DNA from 3 places in the Streptomyces sp. NBC_00328 genome. Region 1 is predicted to be linked to each of the others. Evidence: riboswitches for the same ligand, from Rfam matches in the RefSeq annotation. Region 1 holds a riboswitch; each other region holds the start of a gene.
The links. A riboswitch is a leader RNA that binds a small molecule or an ion and turns the genes downstream of it on or off. The one in region 1 is predicted to bind S-adenosylmethionine.
Positions count from the first base shown of each region.

Region 2: linked by a shared signal. The riboswitch ahead of thrC (threonine synthase) and the one ahead of OG485_RS13940 (aminotransferase class V-fold PLP-dependent enzyme) in region 1 are both predicted to bind S-adenosylmethionine.
Region 3: linked by a shared signal. The riboswitch ahead of OG485_RS43910 (putative leader peptide) and the one ahead of OG485_RS13940 (aminotransferase class V-fold PLP-dependent enzyme) in region 1 are both predicted to bind S-adenosylmethionine.

Region 1 is NZ_CP108013.1:3,177,357-3,182,013, reverse strand. Features, by position in the region: gene qcrB (cytochrome bc1 complex cytochrome b subunit) at 1-1,172, shown strand, start outside; gene trpD (anthranilate phosphoribosyltransferase) at 1,343-2,407, shown strand; SAM riboswitch class IV at 2,493-2,609, shown strand; gene OG485_RS13940 (aminotransferase class V-fold PLP-dependent enzyme) at 2,803-4,164, shown strand; gene OG485_RS13935 (Lrp/AsnC family transcriptional regulator) at 4,204-4,485, opposite strand; gene OG485_RS13930 (rhomboid family intramembrane serine protease) at 4,528-4,657, opposite strand, start outside.
Region 2 is NZ_CP108013.1:4,693,342-4,697,998, reverse strand. Features, by position in the region: gene OG485_RS20480 (glucosyl-3-phosphoglycerate synthase) at 1-811, opposite strand, end outside; SAM riboswitch class I at 1,017-1,173, shown strand; gene thrC (threonine synthase) at 1,189-2,487, shown strand; gene OG485_RS20470 (MoaD/ThiS family protein) at 2,484-2,759, shown strand; gene OG485_RS20465 (cold-shock protein) at 3,201-3,404, shown strand; gene groL (chaperonin GroEL) at 3,801-4,657, shown strand, end outside.
Region 3 is NZ_CP108013.1:859,567-864,223, reverse strand. Features, by position in the region: gene OG485_RS03615 (acyltransferase family protein) at 1-131, opposite strand, end outside; gene OG485_RS03610 (hypothetical protein) at 523-813, shown strand; gene OG485_RS03605 (glutathione S-transferase C-terminal domain-containing protein) at 910-1,701, opposite strand; gene OG485_RS43910 (putative leader peptide) at 1,813-1,878, opposite strand; SAM riboswitch class IV at 1,915-2,059, opposite strand; gene OG485_RS03600 (amino acid ABC transporter permease) at 2,547-3,551, shown strand; gene OG485_RS03595 (amino acid ABC transporter ATP-binding protein) at 3,548-4,447, shown strand; gene OG485_RS03590 (ABC transporter substrate-binding protein) at 4,599-4,657, shown strand, end outside.

The DNA of each region.
Region 1 (4,657 bases):
TGTTCGTCCTCGGCATGTTCACCGGATTCACCGGTTACTCGCTCCCGGACGACCTGCTCTCCGGCACCGGTGTCCGCTTCATGGAGGGCGCGGTCCTGTCCGTGCCGATCGTGGGCACGTACCTGTCGTTCTTCCTGTTCGGCGGCGAGTTCCCGGGCGGCGACTTCGTTGCCCGCTTCTACTCGGTGCACGTGCTGCTGCTGCCGGGCATCATGCTCGGCCTCGTGGTGGGCCACCTGATCCTGGTCTTCTACCACAAGCACACGCAGTTCGCGGGCCCCGGCAAGACGAACAACAACGTCGTCGGCATGCCGCTGCTGCCGGTCTACATGGCCAAGGCCGGAGGCTTCTTCTTCCTGGTCTTCGGTGTCATCGCGGTCATCGCGGCGATCGCCTCGATCAACCCGATCTGGGCCATGGGTCCGTACCGTCCGGACATGGTGTCCACGGGCGCCCAGCCCGACTGGTACATGGGCTTCTCCGAAGGCCTGATCCGTGTCATGCCGGGCTGGGAGATCAACCTCTGGGGTCACACGCTCGTCCTGGGCGTGTTCATCCCGCTGGTGATCTTCCCGCTGGTCCTGGTCGCCATCGCGGTCTACCCGTTCATCGAGTCCTGGGTCACCGGCGACAAGCGCGAGCACCACATCCTGGACCGCCCGCGCAACGTCCCGACCCGGACCGCGTTCGGTGCCGCCTGGATCAGCTGGTACTTCGTCCTGCTCGTCGGCGGCGGCAACGACATCTGGGCCACGCACTTCCACCTGTCGATCAACTCGATCACCTGGTTCGTGCGCATCGCGTTCTTCGTCGTGCCGGTGCTCACCTTCATCGCCACCAAGCGGATCTGCCTCGGCCTCCAGCGCCGGGACCGGGACAAGGTGCTGCACGGCCGCGAGTCGGGCATCATCAAGCGCCTGCCGCACGGTGAGTTCATCGAGGTCCACGAGCCGCTCAGCCAGGACGCGCTGCACACGCTCACCGCGCACGAGCAGTACAAGCCGGCCGAGATCGGCCCGACGGTCGACGAGAACGGTGTCGAGCGCAAGGTCTCGGGCACGCAGAAGCTGCGCGCCAAGATGAGCCAGGGCTTCTACGGGGAGGAAGGCCAGATCCCCAAGCCCACCGTCGAGGAGTACAAGGAGATCACGAGCGGCCACGGCCACCACTGATCCCCGGCTGTTCGCCACGGCTGGAGCCCCGTCCATGACATGGACGGGGCTCTTTGCCGTCCTCCGGGCTGGATAGGGTGGACTCACCCGGTGCTGCGGGGCGATCCACCCCGCGTCACCCACGACCCGTGTCACCCGCGACCGCGTGACCCACGAACCCAGGAGCGACCATGAGCGCTGTGAACCCCGCTGGAGGCGACACCGCGGCGGGCCGTTCCTGGCCCGCGGTACTGAACGGCCTGCTCGAAGGCCGCGACCAGAGCGCGGACGACACGGCCTGGGCGATGGACCGCATCATGCGCGGCGAGGCGACCGACGCGCAGATCGCCGGGTTCGTGGTGGCCCTGCGGGCCAAGGGCGAGACCGTCCAGGAGATCACCGGACTCGTCCGGGCGATGTACGAGCACGCCAATGTCATCGAGGTGCCCGGACACACCGTCGACATCGTCGGAACGGGCGGCGACGGCGCGAAGACCGTCAACATCTCCACGATGTCCTCGATCGTGGTGGCCGGCACCGGCGCCAAGGTCGTCAAGCACGGCAACCGGGCCGCGTCCTCCGCGTCCGGCGCGTCGGACGTCCTGGAGAAGCTCGGCGTCAATCTCCAACTGCCGGTGAAACGGGTGGCCGAGGTGGCCGAGGAGGCCGGGATCACCTTCTGCTTCGCGGTCAAGTTCCACCCGGCGCTGCGTCATGTGGCCGCGGCCCGCGGTCAGTTGGGCATCCGGACCACCTTCAACGTGCTCGGTCCGCTGACCAACCCGGCGCGCGTGAAGGCCCAGGCGGTCGGCGTCGCCGATCCCCGGATGGCGCCGATCGTGGCGGGCGTGTTCGCCGAGCGCGGCAACTCCTCGCTCGTCTTCCGCGGCGACGACGGCCTCGACGAGCTGACCACCACCGCGGGCTCCCACGTCTGGGTGGTCCGCGACGGCAAGGTCACCGAGGAGCGCTTCGACCCGCGCGACGTCGGGCTCGACATCGTCCCGGTGGAGGCCCTGCGCGGCGCCGACGCCTCGTACAACGCGGAGGTCGCCCGGCGCCTCCTGGACGGCGAGCGGGGGCCCGTACGGGACGCGGTCCTGCTGAACTCGGCGGCGGCCCTGGTGGCCCTGTCGCCGACCGGCGCGCCGCTCGCGGACCAGCTCCGCGACGGAATGGAGAAGGCGGCCGAGGCGATCGACTCCGGGGCCGCGAAGCGCACCCTGGAGCGCTGGGTGGCCGCCAGCAACGCCTGATCCACCGGTGACACGGAGCGAGGCGCAGTCCAGAATCCGGACTGCGCCTTGCGCGTGGAAGATCCTCTGGCAAGATGCTGTATCAGGTCATGAGTGACAGCCATCAGGCCCCGGCCGGCTGTCCGGCAACCCTCCGTCCGTGGCGGGGTGCCCCGGGTGAAGACCAGGTCGTAGGCAGCGAGGCCTACGGCAAGCGCGGACCCCTCCCGTCCTCCGGGCGGATGCAACCAGGGGTCCTGGTCGTTCGAGGGAGCCTTCTGTGAGCAAGCGAATGCGATAGGGCGCCGAGCCCCGCCTCCGCACACCCTTTTCACCTTTTCCCGCGCTGAGCCCAGCCCTGCCTCCGGGCGGCCGGCTCGCGCGGTGATCCCGCCTGCCTCTCACAGGAGCTCGCCATGTCTGTCTCCACCGTTGCCGCCGACCAGTCCGTTTGTGCCCCCCTGGCCGTTCTGGGCCGGGATGTCACCGTCCCGCTCGTCACCGGCGGCGAGGTGACCTACGCGGCCCTCGACTACGCCGCCAGCGCGCCCGCCCTCCAGCGGGTGTGGGACGACGTGGCCGCGTACGCGCCCTACTACGGCAGCGTCCACCGGGGCGCCGGCTACCTCTCGCAGCTCTCCACCGACCTCTTCGAGAACGCCCGCAGGACCGTCGAGGAGTTTCTCGACTGCCGCGCCGGTGACCAGGTGGTCTTCACCCGCTCCACCACCGACTCGCTCAACCTGCTCGCCGCCGCGCTCCCGGCCGACTGCCAGGTCTTCGTCTTCGAGACCGAGCACCACGCCTCGCTGCTGCCCTGGCGCGACGCCCGGGTGACGTACCTGAACGCCCCGCGCACCCCGGGCGAGGCCGTCGCCACCCTGGAGCACGCCCTCGCCGCCCGCGACCCTCACGGACCGGCCCTGGTCTGCGTCACCGGCGCCTCGAACGTCACCGGGGAGCTGTGGCCGGTGCGGGAGCTGGCCGCCGCCGCCCACGCCCACGGCGCCCGCATCGTCCTCGACGCCGCGCAGCTCGCCCCGCACCACCCGGTGTCGGTCCAGGACCTCGACGTCGACTGGGTCGCGTTCTCCGGGCACAAGCTGTACGCGCCGTTCGGCTCCGGTGTCCTCGCGGGCCGCTCCGACTGGCTGCGCGAGGCCGACCCGTACCTCGCGGGCGGCGGCGCCAGCCGCAAGGTCACCCGGCGCACGGACGGCGGCGTGGACGTGGAGTGGCACGACAGCGCCGCCCGGCACGAGGCCGGCTCGCCGAACGTCATCGGGGCCTACGCGATCGCCTCGGCCTGCAAGGCGCTCACCGAGGAGGGCTTCGACAGCCTTCTCGCCCGTGAGCGGCACCTGATCCGTACCGTCCGCGCGGGCCTCGCCGAGGTCCCCGAGGTCCGGGTCCTGTCCCTCTTCGGCGACGACGCCCCGCGGGTCGGCGTCATCTCCTTCGTCGTCGAGGGCTGGAACAGTTCGCACTTCGCGGCCGCGCTCTCCGCCGAGTACGGCATCGGCGTCCGCGACGGCCTCTTCTGCGCCCACCCGCTCGTCCGCACGCTGCTCGGCAGCGCCCCGGAGACCCAGGGGGAGTGCGGAGCCCCCGAGGCGGCGCCCGGGGAGAAGTCCCTCAACGCCATCCGCGTCAGCTTCGGCGCCGGTACCCCCGACGAGCACGTCGAGCGCTTCGTCCGCGCGGTGCGCGAACTCGTCAGGGACGGCGCGCGCTGGCAGTACCGCACCGAGGACGGCCGCTGCGTCCCGGCGGTCTGACGCCCACGGCGGCCTCGCCCGGAGGCGGTGCCGCGTCGGTCAGGAGTCGAGACCGATCGCGAACGCCGCCTCCAGGTCGTGCTGGGAGTACGTACGGAACGCCACGTGCGTGTCCGTCGCCTCGACGCCCGGGATCTTGCTGATCTTGCCGGGGATGACGTCCGCCAGGTCGTCGTGGGCCTGGACCCGGACCATGGCGATCAGGTCGTAGGTGCCCGTGACGGAGAAGACCTCGCTGACGCTCTCCAGGGACGCGATCGACTCGGCGATCTCGGGGATCCGGTCCACGCTGGTCTTGATGAGGACGATCGCGGTGATCACGGCTGGTTCTCTCCCTAGGGGGCCACTGCTGGGGATCTCACCCTACTCGCGGTCCACCTGGCCCGGCCGCTCCACCGGGGGCCCCGGCAGCACCCCCCGAACGGGCGCGAGCGGCCTTCGGGGCCGGAACCGCGCCCACGCGTAGACGAAACCCAGGGAGAAGCCCACGAGG
Region 2 (4,657 bases), 1.5 Mb from region 1:
GACCGCGGGCCAGCCGGAGCTGGGCGGTGCGGTAGATCGCGGCGGCCATGCGGCCGAGTGCCTGGCCGTCCTGGTGGCGGTGCTTGCGCACCCCCACGTCGACCTGGGCGAGGGCGTCCAGGCCCACCAGGTGCAGGGCGTCGACCAGCATGCCGAGTTCGACGCCGTAGCCGACGGGGAAGGGGAGCTGTTCGAGCAGCGATCGGCGGGCCGCGTACTCGCCGCCGAGCGGCTGGACGAAGCCCGCGAGCTGCGGCCAGTGCATGTTCAGCAGGGGGCGGGCCATCAGCTCGGTGACCCGGCCGCCCTGTCCCGAGGCGCCGCCCAGCGGGCGGTCGTACATGGCCTTGACCAGGTCGACGCCGGGATCGGTGAGCAGCGGGCCCACGATCCCGGAGACGAAGTCGGAGGAGAACTCCTTGAGGTCCGCGTCGATGAAACAGACGATGTCCCCGCTCGTGACGAGGAGCGACCGCCACAGCACCTCGCCCTTGCCGGGCACCGCGGGAATGCGCGGGAGGATGTCGTCGCGGTGCACGACCCTCGCGCCCGCGGCGGCGGCGACCGCGGAGGTGCGGTCGGTCGAGCCGGAGTCGACGACGACGATCTCGTCGACGAGGGGCACCTGCTGCATCAGGTCGTGGCGGATGATCGCGACGATCTCGCCGACCGTCTCCTCCTCGTTGAGCGCGGGCAGCACGACGCTGACCGTCGATCCCGTGATGCGTTTCGCGGCCAGGATCTTGTGGAGCGGGCGGTCGGTCACGGACCAGGAGCGTGTGCTCAGCCAGCTTTCGACGTCTTTCAGCACGGTCTGCGGCTCCTCACTGTCTGATCACACGCTCTCATCGGCGTGCCCGCTGCGGCCAGCGGCAGATCGATTGCCGTCGTCTCGCGGTTCGGACGACTATCTCAACTGTCCTGGCCTTCGGTTACAGTCTTGAACAACGCGGATGACCATCGCATGTCCTGGATCGTCGGTACGTATCGCGTTCAACAGTTCAACAATCAAATACCGCTCATCCAGAGGGGCAGAGGGATACGGCCCGATGAAGCCCCGGCAACCCTCCAGCCGGTCTCGTACCGATCGATGTCGATCGCGTCGCGAGGCTCCCGGCTCGGGAAGGTGCCAAATCCGTCTCACGGCGAAGTGCGTCGTGAGGAAGATGAGGAAAGGGCCTCGCCTCCATGGCTGCGCAGACAGTTGCAAGTACCACGAACTCCGCCGAAGCGGTTGACCTCGGCCCCGCCGCGGCGCTCTCCTGCCGCGAATGCGGCCACCGCGTCCCGCTCGGTCCGGTCTTCGCCTGCGAGGAGTGTTTCGGCCCGCTGGAGATCGCCTACGACTTCTCGGCCTACGAAACCGAAGAACTCCGCAAGCGCATCGAAGCGGGACCCGCGAACATCTGGCGCTACGCGCCGCTGCTGCCCGTCCCCGCGGACGTGGCGGACAAGCCCAACATCAACCCCGGCTGGACCAAGCTCGTGCAGGCCGACAACCTGGCCCGTGAGCTCGGTGTCGACGCCGGAAAGCTCTTCGTCAAGGACGACTCCGGCAACCCGACGCACTCCTTCAAGGACCGCGTCGTCGCCCAGGCCATCGAAGCGGCCCGCGTCTTCGGCTTCACCACCCTCTCCTGCTCCTCCACGGGCAACCTCGCCGGCGCCGTGGGCGCCGCGGCTGCCCGCGCCGGCTTCCGTTCCTGCGTGTTCATCCCGCACGACCTGGAGCAGGGCAAGGTCGTCATGGCCGCGGTCTACGGCGGCGAACTCGTCGGCATCGAGGGCAACTACGACGCCGTGAACCGCTTCTGCTCCGAGCTGATCGGCGACCCGGCCGGCGAGGGCTGGGGCTTCGTCAACGTCAACCTGCGGCCCTACTACGCCGAGGGCTCCAAGACCCTGGCGTACGAGATCTGCGAGCAGCTCGGCTGGAAGCTCCCCGACCAGCTCGTCGTGCCGATCGCCTCCGGCTCCCAGCTCACGAAGATCGACAAGGGACTCCAGGAGCTGATCAAGCTCGGGCTCGTCGAGGACAGGCCCTACAAGATCTTCGGCGCCCAGGCCGAGGGCTGCTCACCGGTCTCCGTCGCCTACAAGGCCGGCCACGACGTCGTACGGCCGCAGAAGCCGGACACCATCGCCAAGTCGCTCGCCATCGGCAACCCGGCGGACGGACCGTACGTGCTCGACATCGCGCGGCGCACCGGCGGCGCAGTGGAGGACGTGAACGACGAGCAGATCGTCGACGCGATCAAGCTGCTCGCGCGCACCGAGGGCATCTTCGCCGAGACGGCGGGCGGTGTGACCGTCGGCGTCACCCGCAAGCTGATCGAGAACGGTCTCCTCGACCCGACCCTCACCACGGTCGTGCTGAACACCGGCGACGGCCTCAAGACTCTGGACGCGGTGGCCTCGGACACCGGGCTGACCGCGACCATCCGCCCGAACCTCGACTCCTTCCGAGAGGCTGGCCTCGCATCATGAGCGTCAACGTCCGCATCCCCACCATCCTGCGCACCTACACCGGTGGCGCCGCCGAGGTGACGGCCGAGGGCACGACCCTCGCCGAGGTCATCAGCGACCTGGAGAAGAACCACACGGGCATCGCCGCGCGCGTCCTGGACGACCAGGGCAAGCTGCGCCGCTTCGTCAACGTGTACGTCAACGACGACGACGTCCGCTTCGAGCAGGGACTGGAGACGGCGACTCCGGACGGTGTCGGCGTTTCGATCATTCCGGCCGTCGCCGGAGGCTGATCGTTACCCTCGGTAATGCCGGACACAGCGCGTTCACATAATTGCCCCCTCCGTAAGACAAACGGAGGGGGCAATTCTGTTGGGTTGAACGCGCTAGAGTTGGGGAAGTCGCTCCGATTTTGATGTTGGTTTCATGCCGGACGCATATGAGTGACCGTTCGGCGGGCGACAAGAAGTAGCCAAAGTAGCTCACCTTTTTGGGCATTTTATGGCATTTGCGGGGCCCGACTTGCCCTGAATCCTTGCGCATTCTCCGCATATCATTGATCGGCCATGCCCAGAATTCTCGTCCGATTGACCTGTTGCAGAGGGCAGTTGGACAGATACATTCAGCCGCGGTCGACGCGTTCCGGCGCACACCCCCAACCGTTGGGGGGTGAGGTCTGACCCGGATCCGCGAAGTGTGGATCTGTGCAAGGGCCAGTAATAGGGGAGTTAGGCATGGCTCAGGGCACCGTCAAGTGGTTCAACGCGGAGAAGGGGTACGGCTTCATCGCGGTCGACGGTGGTGCGGACGTCTTCGTGCACTACAGCGCGATTCAGATGGACGGCTACCGCACCCTTGAAGAGGGTCAGCGAGTGGAGTTCGAAATCTCGCAGGGCCAGAAGGGTCCACAGGCGGACATGGTCAAACTCGCCGTCTGATCGGGCGCGAACGACCACCGACGCACTCACACACGAGGGGCCCGCATCCCGCAGGGGATGCGGGCCCCTCGTGCGTCCCCGGCCGTCTTGGGCCGTCCTCCGCTTGTCCCGCGCGCGCCCGCGAGCGCGCCCGTGCGGGACAAGCGCGGGGGCCGCCCTCCAGGGCGCGTGCGGAGGTCGCCCATCGGCCCCGTTTTCGTGAGAGGCGCTTGCACTCGCAGTGGTCGAGTGCTAATCATTGGCGTTAGCACTCTCCCAGTGAGAGTGACAGAACTTGGATCGGGTCAGCGAGGCCCGCAGGCCTGTGGGGCAAGGAACCACAAGGCTTGCAGGCCGTCCGTCGCGGGCGCGGGCACGATCCGGAGCAATCCACCCCGTCCGGGAGGACCACTTCACATGGCCAAGATCATCGCGTTCAACGAGGAGGCACGGCGCGGTCTCGAGCGCGGGATGAACCAGCTCGCTGACGCCGTCAAGGTCACCCTCGGCCCCAAGGGCCGTAACGTCGTCCTCGAGAAGAAGTGGGGCGCCCCCACGATCACCAACGATGGTGTTTCCATCGCCAAGGAGATCGAGCTCGAGGACCCGTACGAGAAGATCGGCGCCGAGCTGGTCAAGGAAGTCGCCAAGAAGACGGACGACGTCGCCGGCGACGGTACGACCACGGCGACCGTGCTGGCCCAGGCGCTCGTGCGCGAGGGTCTGCGCAACGTCGCCGCCGGCGCCAACCCGATGGCCCTCAAGCGCGGTATCGAGAAGGCCGTCGAGGCCGTCTCCGGTGCCCTGCTGGAGCAGGCGAAGGATGTCGAGACCAAGGAGCAGATCGCTTCGACGGCCTCCATCTCCGCCGCCGACACCCAGATCGGCGAGCTCATCGCCGAGGCGATGGACAAGGTCGGCAAGGAAGGCGTCATCACCGTCGAGGAGTCCCAGACCTTCGGTCTGGAGCTGGAGCTCACCGAGGGTATGCGCTTCGACAAGGGCTACATCTCGGCGTACTTCGCCACCGACATGGAGCGTATGGAGGCCGTCCTCGACGACCCGTACATCCTGATCGCGAACTCCAAGATCGCGAACGTGAAGGACCTGCTCCCGCTCCTGGAGAAGGTCATGCAGGGCGGCAAGCCGCTGCTGATCATCGCCGAGGACGTCGAGGGCGAGGCCCTGTCGACCCTGGTCGTCAACAAGATCCGTGGCACCTTCAAGTCCGTCGCCGTCAAGGCTCCGGGCTTCGGTGACCGCCGCAAGGCCAT
Region 3 (4,657 bases), 2.3 Mb from region 1:
GCGGCGATCCCGCGCAGGGCGTCCAGCCAGCCCAGCCGTGGGGGACCGGCGGAGCCGCCGGACGCGGGTGGACCTGACGCCGGGGATGACCGGTGTGAGAGCGGCCGGGGAACGGGAGGTGCGGGTTCCATGGAGCTGCCTGCCTGGACCGGGTCCTGTGGGGTGACGGGTCCGCCGGGCCGGCCGGGAAGCGGGTACGGCGGGCGGGGCGGCCCGGTCCGCGGCTTGCCGGCGCTCGGCTCGCGAGGCCCTGGAATCCACATCGAAGTGCGGACAAGCCGCGGCGCGGTACGGGACACGCCCTGAGGAGACGGCTTTCGCCGGGATTGCCTACGCGCCGGTCGGCAGCGTGTTCCGGCGACGCGTAGGCCGATCGGGTTGCGGAGCCCACCGCGGATCTGTGGCTAGGCGTTGCCCGGCTCGTCGGCTTTACGGGACGCAGGGTTTGGTCCGGCTTCTGGCGGCCTGGAGAGGAGGGCCGCGGCGGCGAGCGGTGGCATCGGGCATGCGTCGTATCCGGGGATGGGACAGAGTGATGCCATGGGCCGCCTGTGGATGACCTGGTCGCTCGAGGGTGTCGGATCGGCCGGCCAGAACGTCGCGGACGTCGAGGCGGCCTGCCGGGCCCTGATCGGCTCCGTGGAGCGGTCCCGGCGTGCCTTCGAGGTGCCGGAGCCGTGGGAGGAACTCCGCGAGTCGGCGCTGATCCTCCAGGAGCAGATTCTGGGCCCGGGGCGCGAGGTCCTGGAGCAGGGCCGGCTCTGGGCCTCCACCCTGAAGGGCGTGAGCATTCTGCTGGTTCCGCGCGAGTGATCCGCGCGGCCGCCGGGCCGGTGTTTCCGGCCCGGCGCTCGCCGTCCGCGGGAGTTACCGTCCGACTGCCCGGCAGGCCCGGTTACGGCGGGAGCGTCAGACGTCCGCCGCCAGGGGCACCACATCACTGCCGTGCCGGAAGGCGGGGTGATCGCCGAGACGGCGTACGTAGTCCAGGAGCCGGGGACGCGAGCGGAGGGCGTCGCAGGGGCCCAGCCCGGTCAGAGCCGTCCATACGTCCACGTCAGCCGCCGTGAGGGAATCACCCAACACGTAGGGCCTGGAGGCGAGTTGGCAGTCCAACAGTTCCAGGGCAGCCGCGAGCTCCGAGGCCGGGGCGGACGGGGTGACATCGCGGTCGAGCAGATCGCGGAGGGCTTCGATGTCGGCGGCGAGGGACGGAGGGCAGAGCGCGGAGGGGCTCGTCGTGGTGTGACCGGAGAACAGTCCGGCCAGATCGCGGAGGATGGCGGGCGAGTGGTTGCTGACGATGCGTCCGCTCCACCGGTCGCACAGGGCGGGAACGGTGAGCGGTCCGTCGAAGTGATACGCGGTGGCCTCGTAGGCGCGGCGCAGTGAGGCGAAGGCGTCGGGTGTCCGCGCGGGGTCTTCCATGAGCGTGGTGGCGACCGAGTCCCGCAGGCCGAGCAGCTCGAGGGTGATGGCGATACGCAGCGAGAACGGACAACTCCGCGACAGATACAGCTCGTAGCGGTGTGGAGCCGGGTAGAAGCCGCCGGCGAGACCGACACCGATGCGGCTGTCGACGCGGTGGGGGAGGGCGGACGGTGTCGTTGCCGGCTGGAGGCGAAGGGTCGAGGGGAACGAAATCTGCTCACAGGGGCGTGCGTCGGCTGTGCTGGACGTGCGCGAAGCTGTCTCGGGCATGACTCTCCCTGGGGGAAGAAGGAAGCCACCGCCGCTTTGTGGGCACCGGCGGCCGAATGCGGATTGACTGCGCTGGTCGCACCGGTCCGGATCGCACGGACCGGCAGCGGATCAGTAAGCGCTGGAGACACGCAACAGATCGATGTGCAGGCGCCTCGTCAAGCCGTTCCTTGGCATTCCCACCGGTCCCGACTCCGGGGCTCGCGAGACGCGAGACCACGCTTGCCCCGCCGCACCGGCGGGACCCGGTCGTCACCCGGGGCACCCCGTCGCGGTGGAAGGGTTGCCTGTCAGCGGGCCGGGGCCGATGACCGACGGAGCGGGCGAACCCGCGCCATCGGCGCTGACAATCGTGACCGTCCATGCCAGTCTCGGTGCGCTCTGTTGCGCCGTCAAGAAGGCCGCACGCACGGTCTCACCTGGTGGTCACCCGCATTGACATTGTTTTCGGGACGGGCCTAACCTGCGGCCCACCACAGGATGCCTTTTCGGCCGGAGTAGAAATGGTGACGGCGATGCACACAGCTGACGGGACGGCCGCATGGCGGCGCCTCGGTCGCGATGTGCTGTGCGCCGACCGCTCCGTGGACCTGCTGCGCGTCAACAGCGCCCTCTGTACGGGCATGTGTCGCTCCCTCAGCCGAGGCTGACGGCCTCTTCGGGTCTTTGACGACCAGGGGCTGACGGCTCTTCGAGTCTTCGACGACCACCGCTGCCGCGATGTGTCCTTTCCCGTCCAGCCCCCGTTCCACGTGTGCCCGCGCCTCGCCGCGTACCGAGCCGTCCCGCCCGGCGTTGCGCTGCCGCTCCGTGGTCCGGGGTGTCCGAATCCGCTGGAGCTCTCCATGAGTCAACCTCCCGGCAGCGCTGTGTCCTTGGGATCAGCGACGCCCGCCGAGGCGATCCCCCGTACCGACGTCCCCGCCGCGCCCAGGCCCCTGGCGGCCCAGCGAGTCCTTCCGCTCCGGCGTCCCGGCCGCTGGATCATCACGGCCGTCGTGCTCGTGCTGGTCGCCCAGATCCTTCACGGCCTGGTGACCAACCCCTTCTACCAGTGGGATCGGTTCCAGTACTGGTTCTTTCGCCCGACCATTCTCGACGGCCTGCTCATCACCCTCGAAGTGGCCCTCTACAGCGCCGTGTTGGGACTGCTCGGCGGCATCGTGCTGGCTCTGGCCAGACTCTCCCAAAGCCCGGTGCTGCGCGCGGTGAGCTGGGTCTACACCTGGCTGTTCCGGTCGGTGCCGCTGATCGTGGTCCTGCTGTTCCTCTACAACTTCAGCGCGCTGTACCAGACGTTGAGCGTGGGCGTACCGTTCGGGCCGGCCTTTTTCACCTTCGACGAGTCCCGCCTGGCCACCGACATGGCCGTCGCCGTCGTAGGACTGAGCCTGAACGAAGCGGCGTACGCCTCCGAAGTGGTACGCGGCGGCCTTCTCTCCGTCGACCAGGGCCAGCACGAGGCGGCCTCCGCCCTGGGACTGCCGAAGCGGTACCAGTTCGCGAAGATCGTCTTCCCGCAGGCACTGCGCTCCATCACCCCCAACTACGTGAACCAGCTGATCGGCCTGATCAAGGGCACCTCGCTGGTCTTCTACGTGTCCCTGCTGGACCTGTTCGGCTCCGTGCAGAGCATGGGCAGCACCTACCCCGGCGACATCGTGCCGCTGCTCCTCGTGGCCACCGCCTGGTATCTGATCCTCACCAGCGTCGTGTCCGTCATCCAGTTCTATGTCGAGCGGTACTACTCGCGGGGCGCGCTGCGCACCCTGCCGCCGACCCCGTTGCAGAAGGCGCGGAACGGTCTGCGTGACGTGCGGGACCGGTTCCGGAGGGAGACGGCGATATGAGCGGCGAGACCCATCTGAAGACAGTGAGGACTCGGACGGCCCCGGTCGCCGACGCGGCGGAAGCGGCGTCGGCCTCCTCCGCCCGGGCAGCGGACGCCGCGGCGACCGCCGAGAGCGCCGGAGCGCTCCAGGTCGAGCCGGCCGCGGTCGAGGTGCACGATGTGCACAAGTGGTACGGAGCCCAACGGGTTCTGGACGGTGTGGAGTTGACCGTGCGGCCCGGCGAGGTGACGGTCGTCCTCGGCCCGTCCGGCTCCGGAAAGTCCACCCTCCTGCGGGTGATCAACCACCTGGAGAAGCCCGAGATCGGCCATGTGAGCCTGAACGGTGAGCTCATCGGCGTACGCAGGCACGGCGACCGTCTCAAGGAGCTGAGCGAGCGGGCCATCCTGGCCCAGCGCAGCCGGATCGGGTTCGTGTTCCAGAACTTCAACCTCTTCCCGCACCTGACCGTGCTGGACAACGTGGCCGCCGCTCCGGTGGCGACCGGGCGGCTGTCCAGGGCCGGGGCGCGGGACCTGGCCCGCGATCTGCTCGCCCGGGTGGGCCTGGCCGACAAGGCGGCCGCCTACCCCCGGCAGCTGTCGGGCGGTCAGCAGCAGCGCGTGGCCATCGCCCGCGCGCTCGCCCTGCGGCCCGGAGTCATCCTCTTCGACGAACCCACGTCGGCGCTCGACCCCGAACTGGTCGGCGAGGTCCTCGCCGTCATCAAGGATCTGGCCCACAGCGGCACCACGCTGGTCATCGTCACCCACGAGATCGGCTTCGCCCGCGAGATCGCCGACCGGGTGGTCTTCATGGACGGCGGCCGCATCGTCGAACAGGGCCCGCCCGAGCAGGTGTTGGACCATCCGCGAGAAGCGCGCACCAGAGAGTTCCTGAGCAAGGTGCTCTGACCGCTGCCTCTCGACGCACAGCGGGAAACCCCTCGCCGAGGTGCTCCTGCCTCATCGCCCCGACCCGCGGCGGGGCGACTCCTCCCCGATTCGGCGGCCCGCCGGGACCGTTCCCCCACATCTCTCACCGCACACCCGATAAAGGACAGCCATGCCCACCTTCAGCCTGAACCGCAAGGCCCTCCGCGGCGTCGCCGCCACCGCCGCCGT